3 regions of the Streptomyces sp. NPDC006643 genome follow, and region 3 is predicted to be linked to each of the others. Evidence: riboswitches for the same ligand, from Rfam matches in the RefSeq annotation. Region 3 holds a riboswitch; each other region holds the start of a gene.

The links. A riboswitch is a leader RNA that binds a small molecule or an ion and turns the genes downstream of it on or off. The one in region 3 is predicted to bind cyclic di-AMP.
Positions count from the first base shown of each region.
Region 1: it holds a riboswitch for cyclic di-AMP, as region 3 does, so the genes downstream of both, ACFYNU_RS19140 (M23 family metallopeptidase) here and ACFYNU_RS14210 (C40 family peptidase) in region 3, are expected to answer to the same signal.
Region 2: it holds a riboswitch for cyclic di-AMP, as region 3 does, so the genes downstream of both, ACFYNU_RS02815 (LysM peptidoglycan-binding domain-containing M23 family metallopeptidase) here and ACFYNU_RS14210 (C40 family peptidase) in region 3, are expected to answer to the same signal.

Region 1 covers NZ_JBIAHA010000013.1:125,368-132,365, forward strand. Annotated here, with positions in the region: gene ACFYNU_RS19125 (DNA topoisomerase IV subunit A) at 1-136, opposite strand, end outside; gene ACFYNU_RS19130 (pitrilysin family protein) at 404-1,768, shown strand; gene ACFYNU_RS19135 (pitrilysin family protein) at 1,786-3,153, shown strand; cyclic di-AMP (ydaO/yuaA leader) riboswitch at 3,372-3,540, shown strand; gene ACFYNU_RS19140 (M23 family metallopeptidase) at 3,553-4,368, shown strand; gene ACFYNU_RS19145 (HPr family phosphocarrier protein) at 4,627-4,908, opposite strand; gene ACFYNU_RS19150 (GNAT family N-acetyltransferase) at 5,044-6,998, shown strand, end outside.
Region 2 covers NZ_JBIAHA010000002.1:34,229-41,226, reverse strand. Annotated here, with positions in the region: gene dxs (1-deoxy-D-xylulose-5-phosphate synthase) at 1-248, shown strand, start outside; gene ACFYNU_RS02835 (aspartate aminotransferase family protein) at 245-1,669, shown strand; gene ACFYNU_RS02830 (XRE family transcriptional regulator) at 1,755-2,432, shown strand; gene ACFYNU_RS02825 (DUF6126 family protein) at 2,475-2,696, shown strand; gene ACFYNU_RS02820 (tyrosine-protein phosphatase) at 2,713-3,516, opposite strand; cyclic di-AMP (ydaO/yuaA leader) riboswitch at 3,929-4,087, shown strand; gene ACFYNU_RS02815 (LysM peptidoglycan-binding domain-containing M23 family metallopeptidase) at 4,091-5,023, shown strand; gene ACFYNU_RS02810 (SGNH/GDSL hydrolase family protein) at 5,186-6,004, shown strand; gene ACFYNU_RS02805 (STM4011 family radical SAM protein) at 6,012-6,866, opposite strand; gene ACFYNU_RS02800 (STM4012 family radical SAM protein) at 6,873-6,998, opposite strand, start outside.
Region 3 covers NZ_JBIAHA010000009.1:48,847-55,844, reverse strand. Annotated here, with positions in the region: gene ACFYNU_RS14220 (ATP-dependent Clp protease proteolytic subunit) at 37-672, shown strand; gene ACFYNU_RS14215 (hypothetical protein) at 680-988, shown strand; cyclic di-AMP (ydaO/yuaA leader) riboswitch at 1,319-1,490, shown strand; gene ACFYNU_RS14210 (C40 family peptidase) at 1,494-1,964, shown strand; gene ACFYNU_RS14205 (ATP-binding protein) at 1,998-2,447, opposite strand; gene ACFYNU_RS14200 (8-amino-7-oxononanoate synthase) at 2,670-3,905, opposite strand; gene bioB (biotin synthase BioB) at 4,049-5,209, shown strand; gene ACFYNU_RS14190 (adenosylmethionine--8-amino-7-oxononanoate transaminase) at 5,202-6,533, shown strand; gene bioD (dethiobiotin synthase) at 6,535-6,998, shown strand, end outside.

The DNA.
Region 1 (6,998 bases), on a different contig from region 3:
CGGGCAGGGCACGGGAGTAGATCACCGAGTACGCGTACTCAAGGAAGGAGCCCTGCATTTCATCGACCACGTCGATGTCGAGGATCTTCTCCTCGAAGTCCTCCGGCGGCGGGGTCTTCGTGCTGCGGCGGGCCATCGCTGCTGCGGCTCCTTCACAGGTCTGTGCGGTTCTGGACGGACAACGTGCGGACAACTTGAGTAACTGACGCGGACCATTGTGGACCGCCGCACCGACAACGCCGACCTCGACCCGTCGTTGAACGGCCCGAGGCGCCGTTTCCGGAGCCGGGGAGGAACCGATGGCGAGTCCTCGCCGCCTCGTCCGGCACGGGAACTTCGCCAGGCGTCGGCACGCTTGCATACAGTGGCAGGACTTCTCCATATCGCGATCGAAGGGACGTACATGCCCATGGGTCACACGGCCACAGCGCAGGCCGGTTCCGGCGGCCTGACAGCGACCGAGCACCGGCTCGCCAACGGACTGCGCGTGGTGCTCTCCGAGGACCACCTGACCCCGGTCGCCGCGGTCTGCCTCTGGTACGACGTCGGCTCACGCCACGAGGTCAAGGGCCGTACGGGCCTCGCACACCTCTTCGAGCACCTGATGTTCCAGGGCTCGAAGCAGGTCAAGGGCAACGGTCACTTCGAACTGGTGCAGGGCGCCGGCGGCTCGCTCAACGGCACCACCAGCTTCGAGCGCACCAACTACTTCGAGACCATGCCCACCCACCAGCTGGAGCTCGCCCTCTGGCTGGAGGCCGACCGGATGGGCTCGCTGCTCTCCTCCCTGGACGACGAGGGGATGGAGAATCAGCGCGACGTCGTGAAGAACGAACGCCGCCAGCGTTATGACAACGTGCCCTACGGCACCGCCTTCGAGCGGCTGACCGCGCTCTCCTACCCCGAGGGCCACCCCTACCACCACACCCCGATCGGCTCGATGGCCGACCTGGACGCGGCGACCCTCGACGACGCGCGCCAGTTCTTCCGTACGTACTACGCGCCGAACAACGCGGTGCTCTCGGTCGTCGGCGACATCGACCCCGAGCAGACCCTCGCCTGGGTCGAGAAGTACTTCGGCTCGATCCCCGGCCACGACGGCAAGCAGCCGCCGCGCGACGGCTCGCTGCCCGACACCATCGGCGGGCAGCTCCGCGAGGAGATCCACGAGGACGTCCCGGCGCGCGCGCTGATGGCCGCCTACCGGCTGCCGCAGGACGGCACCCGCGAGGCCGACGCCGCCGACCTGGCGCTCACCGTCCTCGGCGGCGGCGAGTCCTCGCGGCTCCACAACCGCCTGGTGCGCCGTGACCGTACGGCCGTCGCCGCCGGATTCGGACTGCTGCGCCTGGCCGGCGCCCCCTCGCTCGGCTGGCTGGACGTCAAGACGTCCGGCGGCGTCGAGGTGCCGCAGATCGAGGCCGCGGTCGACGAGGAACTGGCCCGGTTCGCGGCCGAGGGCCCCACGGCCGAGGAAATGGAGCGCGCCCAGGCCCAGTTGGAGCGCGAATGGCTCGACCGGCTCGGCACGGTCGCGGGCCGCGCGGACGAACTGTGCCGGTACGCGGTGCTGTTCGGCGACCCGCAGCTGGCGCTGACCGCCGTCCAGCGGGTGCTGGACGTCACGGCCGACGAGGTGCGCGAGGTGGCCGCGGCCCGACTGCGCCCGGACAACAGGGCGGTGCTGGTCTACGAGCCGACGACCGCCGACGACGAGGACGCCGCCTCCGACGAGATCACCGACGAGCACGAGGGGGCGGACCAGTGAGCGACGCTGCCGTGACCATGGAGTTCCACCCGCAGCCCACGGCCGGCGAGGCCAGGCCCTGGGCGTTCCCCGCGCCCGAGCGCGGCGCGCTGCCCAACGGCCTGACGGTGCTGCGCTGCCACCGCCCCGGCCAGCAGGTGGTGGCCGTCGAGATCTCCCTCGCCGCACCGCTGGAGGCCGAGCCCGAGGGCTTGGACGGTGTCGCGACGATCATGGCCCGCGCGCTGTCCGAGGGCACCGACAAGCACACCGCCGAGGAGTTCGCCGCCGAGCTGGAGCGCTGCGGCGCCACGCTCGACGCGCACGCCGACCACCCCGGCGTCCGGGTCTCCCTGGAGGTCCCGGTCTCCCGGCTGCCCAAGGCGCTCGGCCTGCTCGCCGACGCCCTGCGCGCGCCGCTGTTCTCGGACAGCGAGGTCGGCAGGCTCGTCACGAACCGGCTGGACGAGATCCCGCACGAGCAGGCCAACCCGGCCCGCCGCGCGGCCAAGCAGCTGTCCAAGGAGCTGTTCCCGGTCACCTCGCGCATGTCGCGCCCGCGCCAGGGCACCGAGGAGACCGTCGGACGGATCGACGCCAAGGGTGTCCGCGCGTTCTACGACGCGCATGTCCGCCCCGCCACCGCCACCGCGGTGATCGTCGGCGACCTCACCGGCGTCGACGTCGACGCCCTGCTCGCCGAGACCCTCGGCGACTGGACGGGCGACACCTCCGAGCCGCGCCCCGTGCCGCCGGTCACCGCGGACGACACCGGCCGTGTGGTGATCGTCGACCGGCCCGGAGCCGTACAGACCCAGCTCCTGATCGGCCGCGTCGGCCCCGACCGGCACGACCGGGTCTGGCCGGCCCAGGTGCTCGGCACGTACTGCCTGGGCGGCACGCTCACCTCCCGGCTCGACCGGGTGCTGCGCGAGGAGAAGGGCTACACGTACGGCGTGCGGGCCTTCGCGCAGGTGCTGCGCTCCGACCCGCAGGGCACGGGTGCCTCCATGCTCGCCATCAGCGGCTCCGTCGACACCGAGTCGACCGGGCCCGCGCTGGACGACCTGTGGAAGGTGCTGCGTACGCTCGCGGCCGAAGGGCTGACGGACGCCGAGCGTGAGACGGCCGTGCAGAATCTGGTCGGCGTCGCGCCGCTGAAGTACGAGACGGCCGCGTCCGTCGCTGACACCCTCGCCGACCAGGTCGAGCAGCACCTCCCGGACGACTTCCAGGCCCGGCTGTACGAGCGGCTGGCCGAGACCGGCACGGTCGAGTCGACGGCCGCCGTCGTCAGCGCGTTCCCCGTCGACCGGCTGGTCACGGTGCTCGTCGGGGACGCGTCGGTGATCCGGGAGCCCATCGAGGCCCTGAACATCGGCGAGGTGAAGGTCGTCACCGGCTGAGGCCGACGGCGCCTGTACGGCAGCTCCGCGCGGCGGACAAAGGGAACCCCGGTGATGAAACTGTCACCGGGGTTCCCCGCTATGTCCGCATTCATCAGGAGGTTGCCCGAATGCTCTGTGGCGTGCGCTACAAAACGGCCTGTCCGTTTGGTGATTGAAAGATGACCCCTTTAGCGTCGGTCCGGCTGTTCGCCAGAGCCCGCCGCGACCGCGGCACCGAACAGCCATCGCCGAGTCCCCGTCAGGCGCGAGCCTGGGGAGCCGGGGACCCACTCTCGTGTCCCTGGGGTGAATCGGGGGCCTTCGCGCACACCGCGGAGGAGCCCGTAGGAGACCTTCCTGCTCCGAACCCGTCAGCTAACCCGGTAGGCGAGAAGGAAGGAAAGGACCAGCCACTTCATGGCGTTCACCCGTGCCACCGGGAAGCACCGTGCCCCGAGCCGACTGACGCGCCGCGGCGCGAACCTCGCCGGAGTCGCGACTCTCACAGCGGCCGGTGTCATCGGCACCCTCGGATCCCCGGCGCTCGCCGCCGACACGGAGGCGGCCGTCGCACCGGACACCGCCCCCGCCGCCCCGGCCCCCGCCATCGTCATCGACGACTCGCTCGCCGCGACGATCGACGCCCAGGCCGACGCGCAGCACCTGGCCGCCCGGAAGGCCGCGGCGGCGAAGGCACAGGCGAAGGCGGAGGCCAAGGCCGCCGCCCGCGCCAAGGCCGAGGCGAAGCGCAAGGCGGAGGCCCGCGCCAAGGAGGCACGCGAGGCCGAGGAGCGCGCGGCACGGGCCGCGGAGCGCGAGCGCCTCGGCTCCTTCCAGCTCCCGGTCGCGGGCTCACCGGTCACCACCGGTTACCGGACGGGCGGCTCGCTCTGGTCCTCCGGCAGCCACTCCGGCGTCGACTTCCGCGCGGCGTCCGGCACTTCGGTCGTGGCTGTCGGCGCGGGCACCGTCGTCGAGGCCGGCTGGGGCGGCGCGTACGGCAACAACGTCGTGATCCGTATGAACGACGGCACGTACACCCAGTACGGCCACCTCTCCTCGATCGGCGTCTCCGTCGGCCAGGGCGTCACGCCGGGCGCACCGATCGGCCTCTCGGGCTCGACCGGCAACTCGACCGGCCCGCACCTGCACTTCGAGGCGCGCACGAGCGAGGAGTACGGCTCCGACATCGACCCGGTCGCGTATCTGCGCGGGCACGGGGTGGCTGTCTAGGGCGGGTCCGGGAAGTAGCGTCGTCCGCCCGCAGGGCGGGGCGCGCGGCGGCTGGTGCGGTGCGTCGCAAGGCGGAGGATCGGCCTCGTACCGGGCGTACTCGGCCGACTCCGACAACGCCGCGAGGCGCCGTGCCAGGCGCCGCGGGCCAGGCGGGACTTTGCGGACCCGCCCTAGGGCGGGTCCGGCGGGTGTCCGCGTACGACGAAGGCCCCGGCGGCGGTCCCGCCGGGGCCTTCGTCGTGCGTACGCGGTGCCTCAGACGGTCTCGGGAAGCTCGTCCAGGCCCTCCGCGACCAGCTTCGCCAGCCGGTCAAGCGCGACCTCGGCGCCGTCCGCGTCGGAGAACAGGACGACCTCGTCGCCGCCCTGCGCGCCCAGTCCCAGCACGGCGAGCATCGACGCCGCGTTGACCGGGCTGCCGTCCGCCTTGGCGATCGTCACCGGAACGCCGGAGGCCGTGGCGGCGCGGACGAAGATGGAGGCGGGACGGGCGTGCAGGCCCTCGGCCCAGCCGACGTTGACGCGGCGCTCAGCCATGGTGTTGCCCTTCAATGTCACAGTTGTTGTCTAGACCAGTGTCTCATGTGCCCCGTAACGGACCGGTGCGGCACCCCCCAGCCTGCCCCGGCCGGGCAGCCGACGCTACCGGTGTGCGCGCCGTAGGCTCTCCCCATGACGCCGCCGTCGCAGCACGCGTACCCCGCTCACTGGGAAGCAGACGTGGTCCTGCGCGACGGGGGCACCGCGCGCGTGCGGCCCATCACCACCGATGACGCCGAGCGGCTGGTCAGCTTCTACGAACAGGTCTCGGACGAGTCGAAGTACTACCGCTTCTTCGCGCCCTACCCCCGGCTCTCCGACAAGGACGTCTACCGGTTCACCCACCACGACTACGTGGACCGGGTGGGCCTCGCGGTGACCGTCGGCGGCGAGTTCGTCGCCACCGTCCGCTACGACCGCATCGACAGCCGGGGCATGCCCGCGTCGGCGCCGGCCGACGAGGCGGAGGTCGCGTTCCTCGTCCAGGACGCGCACCAGGGGCGCGGGATCGCCTCCGCGCTCCTCGAACACATCGCCGCGGTGGCCCGCGAGCGCGGGATCAGGCGCTTCGCGGCGGAGGTGCTGCCCGCCAACAACAAGATGATCAAGGTGTTCCGGGACGCCGGGTTCACCCAGAAACGCAACTTCGAGGACGGCTCGGTCCGTCTCGTCCTCGACCTCGAACCGACCGCCGAGTCGCTCGCCGTCCAGCGGGGCCGCGAACAGCGCGCCGAGGCGCGCTCCGTGCAGCGGCTCCTCGGTCCGTCGTCCGTGGCCGTCGTCGGCGCCGGCCGCACGGCGGGCGGCGTGGGCCGCGCCGTCCTGCGCAACCTTCTGGACGGCGGCTTCACGGGCCGTACGTACGCGGTGAACCTGGCCCTGCCCCCGGAACTCGCCGAGATCGACGGCGTCCCGGCCGTCCGCTCCCTCGCGGAGATCGAGGAGCCCGTCGACCTCGCGGTCGTCGCCGTCCCCGCCGAGCGGGTGCCCGACGTCGTCGCCGACTGCGGCGAACACGGCGTCCAGGGCCTGGTGGTGCTGTCCGCCGGATACGCCGAGAGCGGGCCCGCCGGGCGGGAGCGGCAGCGCGAACTGGTGCGGCAGGCCCGGTCGTACGGGATGCGGGTCATCGGCCCCAACGCGTTCGGCGTCATCAACACCGCGCCACCGGTCCGGCTCAACGCCTCCCTCGCGCCCGAGCCGCCCGACCGGGGACGGATCGGCCTCTTCACCCAGTCGGGCGCGATCGGCATCGCGCTGCTCGCGGGACTGGTACGGCGCGGCGCGGGACTGTCCACGTTCATCTCGGCGGGCAACCGCGCGGACGTCTCCGGCAACGACTTCCTCCAGTACTGGCACGACGACCCGGACACCGACGTCGTGCTGCTGTACCTCGAATCGATCGGCAACCCGCGGAAGTTCACGCGTCTGGCGCGGCGTACGGGGGCGGTCAAGCCGGTCGTCGTCGCGAAAGGCGCGCGGCACAGCGGCAGCGCGCCGCCGGGGCACGCGGTGCCGGTCACCCGCATCCCGGACGCGACGGTCTCCGCGCTGCTCAGCCAGGCCGGGGTGATCCGCGTGGACACCGTCACGGAACTGGTGGACGCCGGTCTCCTGCTCTCGACCCAGCCCCTCCCGGCGGGCCCGCACGTGGCGATCCTCGGCAACTCCGAGTCGCTCGGCCTCCTCACGTACGACGCCTGCCTGACGGAGGGCCTGCGCCCGCTGCCCCCGCTCGACCTCACGACGGCGGCCCGCCCGGAGGACTTCCGTACGGCGCTGGCGACGGCGCTGGCGGACCCCGGCTGCGACGCGGTCGTGGTCACGGCGATCCCCTGGGTGAACGAGAACGGCACGAGGGAATCGGGCGACGGCGAGGTCCTGGCGACGGCGCTGCGCGAGGCGGCCTCGGCGTCCCCGGCCAAACCGGTGGCGGTGGTCCACGTCGAGATCGGCGGCCTGGCGAAGGCACTCTCGGCGGCGACGACGACGGCCCCGCCCCGGGACGAGCCACCGGGCCCGCCCGGCCCCGTCCCCGCTGCTCCGCACCGTACGACGCCGCCCGCGCCGCCCGCGCCGAGCGACTC
Region 2 (6,998 bases), on a different contig from region 3:
CCGTCGTGGAGGACAACAGCCGCAGCGGCGGCGTCGGCTGGGCCGTGGGGCAGGCGCTGCGCGACGCCGAGGTGGACGTACCGCTGCGTACCTTCGGCATCCCCGAACAGTTCCTCGCCCACGCCAAGCGCGGCGAGGTGCTCGCCGACATCGGGCTCACACCGGTGGAGATCGCGGGACGGATCAGCGCGGCTCTGGCGGCGCGCGTGGAGAAGTACGAGGAGAAGCACGAGGAGAACACGCCATGACGGAGCGGACGACGCCCCCGGCGACGCCCCCGGCCCGGGACAAAGGCTTCGACCTCGCGAAACTGCTGGCCGAACGGGGCGGTGAGCGCTACGAGTTGCACACCGCGCACCTGAACCACCAACTCCCGCGCATGCTGCGGACCATCGGCTTCGACAAGGTCTACGAGCGCGCCGAGGGCGCCTACTTCTGGGACGCCGAGGGCAACGACTACCTCGACATGCTCGCCGGCTTCGGCGTCATGGGCCTCGGCCGGCACCACCCCGTCGTACGCAAGGCACTCCACGACGTACTCGACGCCTCGCTCGCCGACCTCACCCGCTTCGACTGCCAGCCGCTGCCCGGCCTGCTCGCCGAGAAGCTGCTCACGCACAGCCCCCATCTGGACCGGGTCTTCTTCGGCAACAGCGGTACGGAGGCGGTCGAGACCGCGCTGAAGTTCGCCCGGTACGCCACCGGCCGGCCCAGGATCCTCTACTGCTCGCACGCCTTCCACGGCCTGACCACCGGCTCGCTCTCGGTCAACGGTGAGGACGGCTTCCGCGACGGGTTCGCGCCGCTGCTCCCCGACACGGCGATCGAGATCGGTGATCTCGACGCGCTGGAGCGGGAGTTGAGACGCGGCGACGTCGCCGGGTTCGTCGTCGAACCGATCCAGGGCAAGGGCGTCAACGCGACACCGCCAGGCTTCCTGCGGGCCGCGCAGGAACTGCTGCGCAGGCACAAGGCGTTGCTCATCGCCGACGAGGTGCAGACCGGGCTCGGCAGGACCGGCGACTTCTACGCGTACCAGCACGAGGAAGGCGTCGAGCCGGACCTGGTGTGTGTGGCGAAGGCGCTCTCCGGTGGGTATGTGCCGGTCGGCGCGACCCTCGGCAAGGACTGGATCTTCAAGAAGGTCTACTCCTCGATGGACCGGGTGCTGGTCCACTCGGCCAGCTTCGGCTCCAACGCCCAGGCGATGGCGGCGGGACTCGCCGTCCTGTCGGTGATCGAGGACGAGCAGATCGTCGCCAACGCCCGCGTGACCGGTGATCTGCTGCGGTCGCGGCTCGCCGCGCTGGTCGACCGGTACGAGCTGCTGAGCGAGGTGCGCGGCCGGGGGCTGATGATCGGCATCGAGTTCGGGCGGCCGACGTCGATCGGGCTGCGCGGCCGGTGGGCGATGCTCCAGAAGGCCAGGAAGGGGCTCTTCGCGCAGATGGTCGTGGTGCCGCTGCTGCGGAAGCACCGCATCCTCACCCAGGTCTCCGGGGATCATCTGGAAGTGATCAAACTGATCCCGCCGCTGACCATCGGGGAGCCGGAGGTCGACCGCTTCGTGACGGCGTTCACGGCCGTGATGGACGACGCGCACGGTGGCGGCGGGCTGATGTGGGACTTCGGCAGGACGCTGATGAAGCAGGCCATCGCCAACCGGTGAGCGCCGGGGCGTCGGGACGGGAAGGTCGTTTTACCTCTGAGGCAAGAAACTTGCCTCAGAGGAAAAATCCTGGCGCAATGGAGGCATGAACCACCCCGCGACCGCGCCCGAGCACCCCACCACCGAGGCCGACGCCAAGGATCCCACGGATGCCACAGGCTCCGTCGGCTCCACGGCGGAGGAGCTGCCGGACGTCGCGCCCCGGCTGCGTGAGCTGCGACGCGGCCGGGCCCTCACCCTGGAGGCCGCCGCCGCGCGGGCCGGGCTCTCCCCGGCCCATCTCTCCCGGCTGGAGACCGGCCGGCGCCAGCCGTCGCTGCCGATGCTGCTCGGTCTGGCCCGCGTCTACGGTACGACGGTCTCCGAGCTGCTCGGCGAGGAGCCGCCCGAGCGCGATCCCGTCATCCGCGCGGCACGGGCGGAACCCGTCGAGGCCGACGGCTGGATCTACCGCCAGGCCGGCAGCTCGTCCGGCCGGGCGATGCAGCCGCTGCGGGTCACGGTGCCCTACGGGGCGCAGGGCGACCTCGTACGCGTACACCCGGGCGAGGAGTGGATCCATGTCCTTGAGGGGCGGCTGCGGCTGGGCCTCGGGGACGCCGTCCATGTGCTCGATCCGGGGGACAGCGCCCACTTCGACTCCATGACACCGCACCGCCTCGCGGCGGCCGGACCCGGCGGCGCCGAGCTGCTGTTCGTACACACCCTGCTGACCAGCCCGATCGCGGAGCTGTGTCTGCCGGGCGGGGCCCACCGCCGCTGACCCGTCATCACCTTCGCCCAGCCGACCAGAGGAGTCATCGCCGTGCCCGAGAACTCACCGGAGCAGGTCCAGGACCCGTCGCCCGCGGTTGCCCCCGGGGCGGCGCCGCCGGTCGTGCCCGAGGCGGCGCCCGCTACGTCGTCCGTCATGGACGAGGAGAGCAACTTCCCGCGCGGTCTCGCCATCCGGCTCTTCATCTACCTCGTGGCCGGCCACGCCGTCGCCGGTTTCCTCTGGCTGCTCTTCGAGGCGGGCGCCAAGTAGCCCCCGGCGCTCAGTCTCAGCCTTCGTCGACGAGACGCGTCCGCAGCCGTTCGCGCGTCTCGTCCGTCAGCCCCAGGCCGTCCACGAGATAGCGGTCGACGCTGCCCCACGTCTCCTCCATCGTCGTGAACGCCGTCTCCAGATACACGGCGCGCGCGTCGAAGAGCGGGGCCAGCAGCTCCATCACCTCCGGTGAAGTCCCGCCGGGCGACGGGTCGCTGCGGCGTACCAGATACCGGCGGTGCGGATCGTTCGACTTCAGATAGTCGGCCTCGATCGCCTCCTTCTCCACGCCCACGGCGAGCAGCGACACGGCGATGGAGAGACCGGCCCGGTCCTTGCCCGCCGCGCAGTGCATCAGGGCGGGCAGGCTCTCCTCGGCCAGGGCGTGCAGCACCTGACGGTGCTCGGCGGTGCGGTCCAGGATGATCGAACGGTACGAGGCGGACATCCGGGCCACGCCCTTGCCGTCGCCGAGGATCGACCGCAGCTGGTCGAGGTCGCCGTCGCGGACCATCTTCCAGAACTCGGTCCCGTCGGCCGGATCGGTGAGCGGAATGTTCACGTTCCGTACGCCGGGCAGCTCGACGTCCAGGCCGTCGAGCTTCTGGTCGGCCGCGTTACGGAAGTCGAAGACCGTGTGCAGCCCCAGCGACGTCAGGAACGCCGCGTCCTCGGCGGTGGCGTGCGCGAGGTGACCGCTGCGGTAGAGCCGTCCGTACCGTACGCGCCGCCCGTCGACGGTCGGCAGACCGCCCACGTCGCGGAAGTTGCGGACACCTGCCAGTTCGGGCTCGGCCGGCGGGACCTGCTGCGGCACCTCGTGCGTCACGTGAGCTCCTCCGCGTCTGCGGTCGGCGCTCGTCGCCGACGCTGTCGCGCTCCGACTTTACGACATGGGTTCCCCCTGAAATCAGTGCACGAAAGGGCTTCTGTCCGTATTGGGTGATTGGGCCTAACGTGCCCTGGTCACGGGCGAGATGGGTGCAGATGGTCCCCGGCTGGTGAGCCAGATCATATCCGTGACGGTGTGTGGCCGCGCCGAGGAAGGGAATTGGGACGTCGCACGGAATTCGAAGATCCGTAATCCACGCAGGGTGACCGCTTACGGCGGCCGATATTCGGCGGCGGATTGCCGAGGGAATACGACAGCTTGTACGGGTCGGCCCACCCGGCTTACGGTCACCGCAATCCGAGCGGATCGCCGAATCCTGCCGCCGTTCGGAATCCGCATCCACCCAGCACTCATCCATGTGTGGCAGGAGCGGGGGACCCAGGTAGACGCCGGCCCGGACTTCCGGACGGCTTGGGGTGAAGTCGCGTCACGGCGCGGCCGGGCATCTCCAGCCCGAACCCGACAGCTCACCTCGTAGGCGCCGGAGAAGGAATTCGCCATGCCCGCAAAGGGTAAGCACCGCCGTCAGAGGACCAACCCGATCACGCGCGGAGTGGTCGCCGCGGGAACGGGCGGCGCCGCACTCGCCATTCCGCTCATCGGTGCCACGGGCGCCCACGCCGCCGAGCAGACCGCCGCCGCCCCGTCGGTGGCGCACGCGCGGACCGCGAACGCCGTGCCCTCCGCCGCGCCGCAGACGGCCCAGCAGGCCGCGACCGCCAAGACCGCGACGACGTACTCGGTCACCGCGGGCGACTACCTCGCCAAGATCGCCGAGACGCAGAAGGTCAGCGGCGGCTGGCAGAAGCTCTACGCGGACAACCGCGAGGCCGTCGGTGACGACCCGTCGCTGATCCACCCGGGCCTCAAGCTCACCATCGGCGCGAAGGCCAAGACCACCGCGTCCTCCGAGGGCAAGGCCGAGGCCACCCCGAAGAAGGCGGAGCCGCGGAAGGCCGCGCCCGCCGAGCCCGCCCCGAAGGCCGCCACCACGGCCAACCAGCCCGCCGCGCAGAGCAACGCCTCCGGCTACACCGCCCCCGTCGACGGCGCGGCCACCACCACCGCCTACCGCGCGGCCGGCGGCAGCTGGGCCAGCGGCTACCACACCGGCGTGGACTTCGCGGCCTCGTCGGGCACCACCGTCAAGGCGGTCGGCCCCGGCACCGTCGTGTCGGCCGGCTGGGCCGGGTCGTACGGCAACGAGGTCGTCATCAAGCACGACGACGGTCAGTACTCGCAGTACGCCCACCTCTCCTCGCTCTCGGTCTCGGCGGGCCAGAGCGTCGGCGGCGGCGACCGGATAGGCCTCTCCGGCTCGACCGGCAATTCCACCGGACCGCATCTGCACTTCGAGATCCGCACCGGTCCGAGCTACGGCTCCGACGTCGACCCGCTGGCGTACCTGCGCGAGCACGGCGTTTCTCTCTGAACCCAGCAGGAATGAATGGCCGTTGGCCGGCGCCATGGGTGCCCGCCAACGGCCATTGCCTTATTCCGGCTTGAACGAATTTTGACCGGTGGTCTTTCTCACCGGCGTCAACACCTCCTTACGGTCGCGTAGGTCACATACGCGGGTGAATGATGTTCAGCTGTGGCTGACGATTCGAGACCAACAAACAGAAGTACCTTCGGGTCGTACGCCGCCATCGGTGACAGCTTCACCGAGGGCGTCGGCGACCTGCTGGGACCGGACGGAATCTACGTCGGCTGGGCCGACCGGCTCGCCGTACTGCTCGCCGACACCAACGCCAGGACCGACCACGGCCACGGCTCGTTCCGGTACGCCAATCTCGCCGTACGAGGACGGCTGCTCGACCAGATCGTGGCCGAGCAGATCCCGCGCGCCAAGGAACTCGCCCCGGATCTGGTGACGTTCTGCGCCGGCGGCAACGACATCATCCGCCCCGGCAGCGACCCCGACGACGTCGCCGAACGCTTCGAACGCGCCCTGGCCGACCTGACGGGCGCGGTCGGCACCGTCATGGTCCCCACCGGATTCGACACCCGGGGCGTGCCGGTGCTGCGCCATCTGCGCGGCAAGATCGCCACGTTCACCGCGCACGTCCGCTCCATCGCCGACCGCTACGACTGCCCGGTCCTGGACCTCTGGTCGCTCAAGTCGGTGCAGGACAGGCGCGCCTGGGACCACGACCGACTGCATCTGTCGCCGGAGGGCCACACCCGCGTGGCCCTGCGCGCCGCCCAGGTCCTCGGTCTGACCGTCCCCGCCGACCCCGACCAGCCGTGGCCGCCGCTGCCGCCGCGCCGCCCCATGGACCTGCGCCGTGACGACATGCAGTGGGCGCGCGAATACCTGGTCCCCTGGATAGGCCGCCGACTGCGCGGCGAATCCTCGGGCGACCACACCGTCGCCAAACGCCCCGATCTGCTCCCGCTGGTGCGTCGCTGACGGCGCGTCAGCCGGCCGGGACCGTCGCCGGTATCCGTTCCAGGACGCCGCCCGCGAAGACGTCGTACAGCGGCAGCGTCTCCAGATGGACATAGCCGATGTGGCAGTCGCAGGCCGCCAGCGGGCACGAACGGGGCTTCAGGGCCGCGCGGTAGGAGCCGTCGTACAGATTGCCCAGGGGCGCGGGGACGAAGTGGCAGCGGCGGACCGTGCCTTCGCCGTCCACCGAGATCACCGACTCGCCCGTGCGGCACGGCAGACCCGCCGAACGGTGGGGGTGGCGGCTGTACGGGAACAGCGGGTCGACCGACGTCCAGTCGGCGGCCTCCGGGTCCGAATAGGTGCGCCCCTCCGCCGCGTTGACCCACAGATACACATGCTCGGGCAGGTCGGCCCGCAGACGGCGGGCGTCGGCGAGATGCTCGGGGAAGCCGACGATGCCGACGCTGAACCGGATGCCCGCACCGCTCAGCTCACGGCACTTGGTGAGGAAACGGTCGTACGGCGTCTGGCCCGGGTGGTACGTGCACCACAGGGCCAGCTTCGCCGGGTCGGCCGAGGCCAGCCAGTCCGTACGGCAGCTGAGATTCGTCTGGATGGCGACCCGCGCGATGTGGGGCAGGTGGGAGAGCTCGGTGAGCGCCCGCCGGTACCAGGACCGGGTCAGACCCTCGCCCCACGGAGTGAAGAGGACCGACAGCCGGTCGTCCGTCCGCTCGGCGGCCCACGCCGTGAAGCGGGTCAGTGCCGCCCGGTCCGCGCGCAACTGGTCCGTGCTGTCGCGGCGCTTGGCGAACGGGCAGTAGGGACAGTCGTAGTCGCAGGAGGCGAGCGGGCCCCGGTAGAGGATCGTCAGGTCCACGGCTGCTCACTTCAGTTCGTAGGAGGCCATCGCGGCCCGGACGGCGGGGGAGAACAGCGCCGGGCCCAGCGCGTCGGAGTACGCCAGACCCTCGGGTGAGAGCCGCAGCAGGCCGGGCCCGGCGTCCGTGTC
Region 3 (6,998 bases):
CGCCGCCCGCGTCCGGCACGCGAGGAGAGGCCTGCCATGAACCGTCCTTCCGCCCGCTACGTCCTGCCGGAGTTCACCGAGCGCACCTCCAGCGGGACCCGCTCCCTCGACCCGTACTCCAAGCTCTTCGACGGGCGGATCGTCTTCCTCGGCACCGCCGTCGACGAGACCGCCGCGAACGACGTGATCGCGCAGTTGCTGCATCTCGAATACGCGGCGCCCGACCAGGACATCGCGCTCTACATCAACTCCCCCGGCGGCTCACTGAGCGCCATGTCCGCCATCTACGACACGATGCAGGTCGTCGGCTGCGACGTGGCGACCACCTGTCTCGGCCAGGCAGTGTCGACCGCCGCCGTGCTGCTCGCCGCCGGGGCGCCGGGCAAGCGGATGGCACTGCCCGGCGCGCGCGTCGTCCTCCAGCAGCCGGGAATCGAGGAGCCGCTGCGCGGACAGCCGTCCGATCTCGCCATCCACGCCGAGGAGTTGCTGCGGCTGCGGGCGCTGATGGCGGACATGCTGGTACGGCACACCGGCCGGAGCGCCGAGCGGATCGACAGCGACATCGACCGGGACACGATCTTCGACGCGACGGGCGCGAGGGAGTACGGCCTGGTGGACCAGGTCGCACAGGACCGCAGGTCGTCGCTCGGCGTCAACTCCCCCCGGTGAGCCCGCGATGCTGCCGCCGGAACTGCCGCCGCTGCCCGCACTGACCCGCGCCGAGGGCGAGTTCGTCGACAGCTATCTCCGGGTCGTCGACCTGGTCGGCCGGATCAACCCGGCGCGCGCCGACGACACGTACAGCGCGCTGCGGGCCGCGCAGGCGCTGGTGGCCCGCGCCGCCGAACTGCGCGACGCGCTGACGCTGATGCACGCGAGAGGCGAGCGGGAGCTGCACACGCCGACCCTGGACCGTACGCTCCGGGTCCTTGACGGTGAGCGCAGGGCCGGGCGGGTCACCATGCCGCCCGGACCCGGGACTTGATCCGCCGCCGAACATGGGCGGACGACGCGCCCGTACCTCATATGGCTGCCCGTTCGGCGTATCGACCCGCCCGCCGTGGCCGGGCCGGCAACTTGCGGGCGGCGATCGGCCGTCCGGCCGTAACGGATCGCAGCGTCGCAGGTACAGCGCGTGAGCGACCGGGCGAGCCGTTCACCGAATCGGGCCTACCAACCCAAATGGTCCATAAGTGATGAGAGTCACATAAGCCCGTTTCAACTCGGAATCGCGCTGAGGCCGCGTCAAGATCCGTGGGACGACAAGCCCCCGCCACCTCGGCGGGGCGGTCCGGGTGGACGCCGAGTCCTGCCGCCGCTCCGGATGCCTGGTCGACACGAGTGGATCGGCAGGAGTGGAGGACCCGAGCAGTTCGGGGCGGTCCGACCATGGACCGCTCCTCGGGGTGAAGCCGCTGACGCGGCCGGGCGTCTTCGCCGGTCCGAACCCGACAGGTCATCCTTCACAGGCGGCTGACGAAGGGTTGCGCATGTCCGCGCAGACGCATGTCCCGTCGCTGCTCTCCCGGGCCGGTACCGCATCGGTCCTCCTCGCCGCCGTCGGCGGCACGATGCTGGCGCCCGGCGCCGTGTCGGAGGCCCACGCCCAGCCCGCCGCCGCCAAGGCGCTGAACGTGGCCGCTTCCAAGAAGGGCGCGCCGTACAAGTACGGGGCGTCAGGTCCGCACCGGTTCGACTGCTCGGGCCTCACGGCGTTCTCGTACAAGAAGGCCGGCAAGACGCTCCCACGTACCGCCCAGCAGCAGTACAACCGGACGCGCCACATCGCGGCCTCCAGCCGCAAGCAGGGCGATCTGGTGTTCTTCCACTCCGGGAACCACGTCTACCACGTGGGGATCTACGCCGGCGGCGGCAAGATGTGGCATTCGCCGAAGTCCGGTCAGGTGGTGCGGCTCCAGCGCATCTGGTCCAGAAGCGTCTGGTACGGCCGGGTCGGCTGACGCCCCGTCGGCCCGGAGCGGCCCGCGCCGGATCTACTCCTCCTGGGTCCGGGCGATCTCGGTCCCGGCCGTCCAGGGCAGGGTGATCCAGACCGTCTTGCCGCCGTCCGCGGTGGGTGTGACGGCCAGTCGGCCGCCGTACTCGGCGGTCAGCGCCCGGATGATGACCATGCCGCGGCCGTTGTCCTGCTGGACGGCGGCCGGGAGCCGCTGCGGCCATCGCGGATGGCTGTCGGTGACTCCGACGCGCAGCTGTTCGTCGCGCTCCAGAGTGACGTCGATGGTGAAGGTCGGCGAGCGGCCGAGGGTGTGCTGCACGGCGTTGGTCGCCAGCTCCGAGATGATCAGGCGAACCGTTTCGGCGGTGTCGGCGTCATCCGGCAGCCCCCATTCGGAGAGAACACGTGCGACGTATCTGCGGGCCTCCGGCACCGAGGCAGGAACGCTCGGCAGGGTGACGGATGCTTCCTGATGGTCTGCCATGGCGACGCTGTCCCTTTCCCGCCGGGACGCAGACCGACCTATGGCTGATGCCCGCGAGTACGTCCCCGGATTGCGCTTCGCGACACACTGCCACCAACGACGCCCGGCGTATGGGTGATCCGCCGGGATATGGCCCCCTCTGTCGCTCTAAGCGGTGAACCCTGCTACGCGAGACCGTATTTGAACGGGCTCAAGTTTCGGCCCCCGGCGACCGAGACGCGGCTAGACCCCGTCGGCCCCGTCCGGGGCGGACCCGGCCGGGGCGGACCCGGCCGGGGCGGTCGCGATGATCGTCGCCAGCGCGCTCTGCACCTGAAGGTCCGTCAGGTCGGCGCGGGCCGTGAGTCTGAGCCGGGAGATCCCGTCCGGCACCGACGGCGGCCGGAAGCAGCCCACCACCAGACCCGCCGCCCGGCAGTCGGCGGCCCAGCGCACGGCCGCGGCCGGGGACGGCGCCCGCACCGAGACGACGGCCGCGTCCGGGCGCGCGGCCGTCAGCCCGGCCCCGGTCAGCCCGTGGTGCAGCGCGTGCGCCACCGCGCGCGCCCGGACCGCCAGCGACGGGTCCGCGCGCAGCAGCCGCAGACTCGCGAGCGCGGCGCCGACGGCGGCCGGCGCGAGACCGGTGTCGAAGATGAACGACCGCGCCGTGTTGACGAGTTGGTCGATGACCCGGGCCGGGCCGAGGACCGCGCCCCCCTGGCTGCCCAGCGACTTGGAGAGCGTGACGGTGGCGACCGTACCCGGATCGCCCGCCAGGCCCGCCGCGTGGACGGCGCCACGGCCGCCGTCGCCGAGCACGCCGAGCCCGTGCGCGTCGTCGACGACGAGCGCGGCGCCCCGCGTACGGCACACCTCGGCCAGCCGTGCGAGGGGCGCCGCGTCACCGTCCACCGAGAACACCGAGTCGCTGACGGCCAAGGCCCGTACACCCTCGTGGGCTTCGAGTGTCTTGTCGACGGCCGCCGGGTCCGCGTGCGGTACGACCACGGTCTCGGCGCGCGAGAGCCGGCAACCGTCCACGATCGAGGCGTGGTTGGCGGCGTCGGAGACGACGAGCGAGCCGCGTCCGGTGAGCGCGGTGAGGACGGCGAGGTTCGCGGCGTACCCGGACGACAGGACGAGCGCGGCCTCGAAACCGCAGAAGTCGGCCAGCTCACGCTCCAGTTCGGCGTGCAGGGCGGTGGTGCCGGTGACCAGCCGGGAACCGGTGGCGCCCGCGCCCCAGCGGCGCGCCGCTTCGGCCGCCGCGCCCGTCGTCACCGGGTGGTGGGTGAGGCCCAGATAGTCGTTGCTCGCCAGATCCAGCAGCGCGGAGTCGGCGCTGCGGGGCCGTAGCGTACGGACCAGACCGGACCGTTCACGCCGGCGCGCCTCCTCGTCGATCCAGCCGAACGGGTCCGGCGGCGGTGTGGACAGCCCGCTCGGCGTGCTCGGCACAAACGGATCGGTAGGCACGGCTCGGGTCCTTTTGTAGGCAGCCCACAGACCCTAACCGTCCGTGGACCCGCTCCAGGTGTGGTCATACACACACCTGAATGCCCCCGTCTTGTGGGATTCATCCTTGGCCCGGAGGCCCGCCGTAAGCCAGGATCGGCGCCATGGACCTGCTGAACACACTGGTGGAGAAGGGCCTTCGGCGCGAGTTGCCGTCCCGCGAAGAAGCGCTCGCCGTGCTGACGACCTCCGACGACGATCTGCTCGAAGTGGTGGCCGCGGCCGGGAAGGTGCGCCGCCAGTGGTTCGGGCGGCGGGTCAAGCTCAACTACCTGGTCAATCTGAAGTCCGGGCTCTGCCCCGAGGACTGCTCGTACTGCTCCCAGCGGCTCGGGTCGGAGGCCGGGATTCTCAAGTACACCTGGCTGAAGCCCGACGAGGCGTCCAGGGCCGCCGCCGCGGGAGTGGCCGGCGGCGCGAAGCGGGTCTGTCTGGTCGCGAGCGGCCGGGGACCGACGGACCGGGACGTCGACCGGGTGTCGCGAACCATCGGCGCGATCAAGGAACAGCACGCCGACGTCGAGGTCTGCGCCTGCCTCGGGCTGCTCTCCGACGGCCAGGCGGAGCGGCTGAAGGCGGCGGGCGCCGACGCGTACAACCACAACCTCAACACGTCCGAGGCGACGTACGGCGACATCACCACCACCCACACCTACGCGGACCGGGTGGAGACGGTGCGGCACGCGCAGGGCGCGGGACTGTCGGCCTGCTCCGGGCTGATCGCGGGCATGGGCGAGAGCGACGCCGACCTGGTGGACGTGGTCTTCTCGCTGCGCGCGCTGGACCCGGACTCGGTGCCGGTCAACTTCCTCATCCCGGTGGCGGGCACACCGCTGGCCGGTGAGTGGAATCTGACGCCGCAGCGGGCGCTGCGCATTCTGGCGATGGTGCGCTTCGTCTGTCCCGACGTGGAGGTCAGGCTCGCGGGCGGGCGCGAGGTGCATCTGCGGACGCTCCAGCCGCTCGCGCTGCACCTGGCCAACTCGATCTTCCTCGGCGACTACCTCACCACCGAGGGCCAGGAGGGCAAGGCGGACCTGGACATGATCGCGGACGCCGGCTTCGAGGTGGAGGGCGCGGACACGACGACGCTGCCCGAACACCGGGTCGGCGGCGGGTGCGCCACCGCGTGCGCTCCGTCGGACGGTGCCGCGTCCGACGGGACGGAGACGGCGCCGGCACGTACGGATCCGGCGTCCGCCCGTACGGACCTGGTGACCGTACGGCGGCGCGGTGCCGGTACCGACCTCGCGCCCAATGCCTGACGACCCCGCGCCGGTCGCCCCGGCGCCGGGCGCGCTCGGTCCGGGCGAACTGCTCGCGCTGGACCGGGCCCATGTCTGGCACCCGTACGGCCCGATGCCCGGCCGCACCGACCCGCTGGTCGTGGAGTCCGCCACGGGCGTACGGCTCCGGCTCGCCGAACCGGCGTACGGGCAGCGCGAGTTGGTCGACGGCATGTCGTCCTGGTGGTCGGCGATCCACGGCTACAACCACCCGGTGCTCAACGAGGCGGCGCACGGCCAGCTCGCGCGGATGAGCCATGTCATGTTCGGCGGGCTCACCCATGAACCCGCCGTCCGGCTGGCCGCCCGGCTCGTCGAGATCACCCCCGAGCCTCTTCGGCATGTCTTCCTCGCCGACTCCGGTTCGGTGTCGGTGGAGGTGGCCGTCAAGATGTGCCTCCAGTACTGGCGTTCACTGGGGCGCCCGGCCAAGCGGCGGCTGCTGACCTGGCGCGGCGGTTACCACGGGGACACCTGGCAGCCCATGTCGGTGTGCGACCCCGAGGGCGGTATGCACGGGCTCTGGTCGGGGGTGCTGCCGCGGCAGATCTTCGCGGACGCGCCGCCGGCCGACTTCGAGGAGTACGACGAGACGTACGCGGACCGGCTGCGCGCCCTCGTCGCCCGCCACGCCGACGAGCTGGCCGCCGTGATCGTGGAGCCGGTGGTGCAGGGCGCCGGCGGTATGCGCTTCCACTCCCCCGACTACGTACGGGTGCTGCGCGAGGCCTGCGACGAATACGGCGTCCTGCTGATCCTCGACGAGATCGCGACCGGGTTCGGCCGCACCGGCGCGCTGTTCGCGGCGGAGCACGCGGGCATCTCCCCCGATGTGATGTGTGTGGGCAAGGCGCTGACCGGCGGCTATCTCACGATGGCGGCGACACTGTGCACCTCGGAGGTGGCGGCGGGCATCTCGCGCGGCGACGTACCCGTCCTCGCCCACGGCCCCACCTTCATGGGCAACCCCCTGGCCTCGGCCGTGGCGTGCGCCTCGATCGATCTGCTGCTCGGGCAGGACTGGCGGGGCGAGGTCCGGCGGATCGAGGCGGGGCTGCGCGACGGCCTCGCCGACACGGCCTCGCTGCCCGGTGTGAAGGATGTGCGGGTCCTCGGCGCGATCGGCGTCGTACAGCTGGACCGCGAGGTGGACATGGCGGCGGCGACCCGGGCGGCGGTGCGCGAGGGTGTGTGGCTGCGGCCGTTCCGCGACCTCGTGTACACGATGCCGCCCTATGTGACGGGTGACGACGACATCGCCAGGATCTGCCGCGCGGTGGCGGCGGCGGCGCGGGAGGCCTGAGATGGCGATAGTGATCGTTTCCGGGACGGGGACGGAGATCGGCAAGACGGTCGTCACCGCGGCCGTCGCGGCGGTGGCGCTGGCCGAGGGCCGCGACGTCGCGGTGCTGAAGCCCGCGCAGACCGGTGTCGCGCCGGACGAGCCGGGGGACGTGGACGAGGTGATACGGCTGGCGGGCGGCGTCACCACGGTCGAACTGGCCCGTTATCCCGAGCCGTTGGCGCCCGCGACGGCCGCCGCACGGGCCGGTGCGCGGCCCGTACGGCCCGAGGAGATCGCCGGGACGGCCGAGAAACTGGCGACCGAGCACGATCTGGTGCTGATCGAGGGCGCGGGCGGACTGCTGGTGCGTTTCGACGCCGAGGGCGGGACGCTCGCGGACGCCGCCCGGCTGCTCGCCGCACCGGTGCTGGTGGTGACTCCGGCCGGGCTCGGCACGCTCAACACGACCGCGCTGACGGCCGA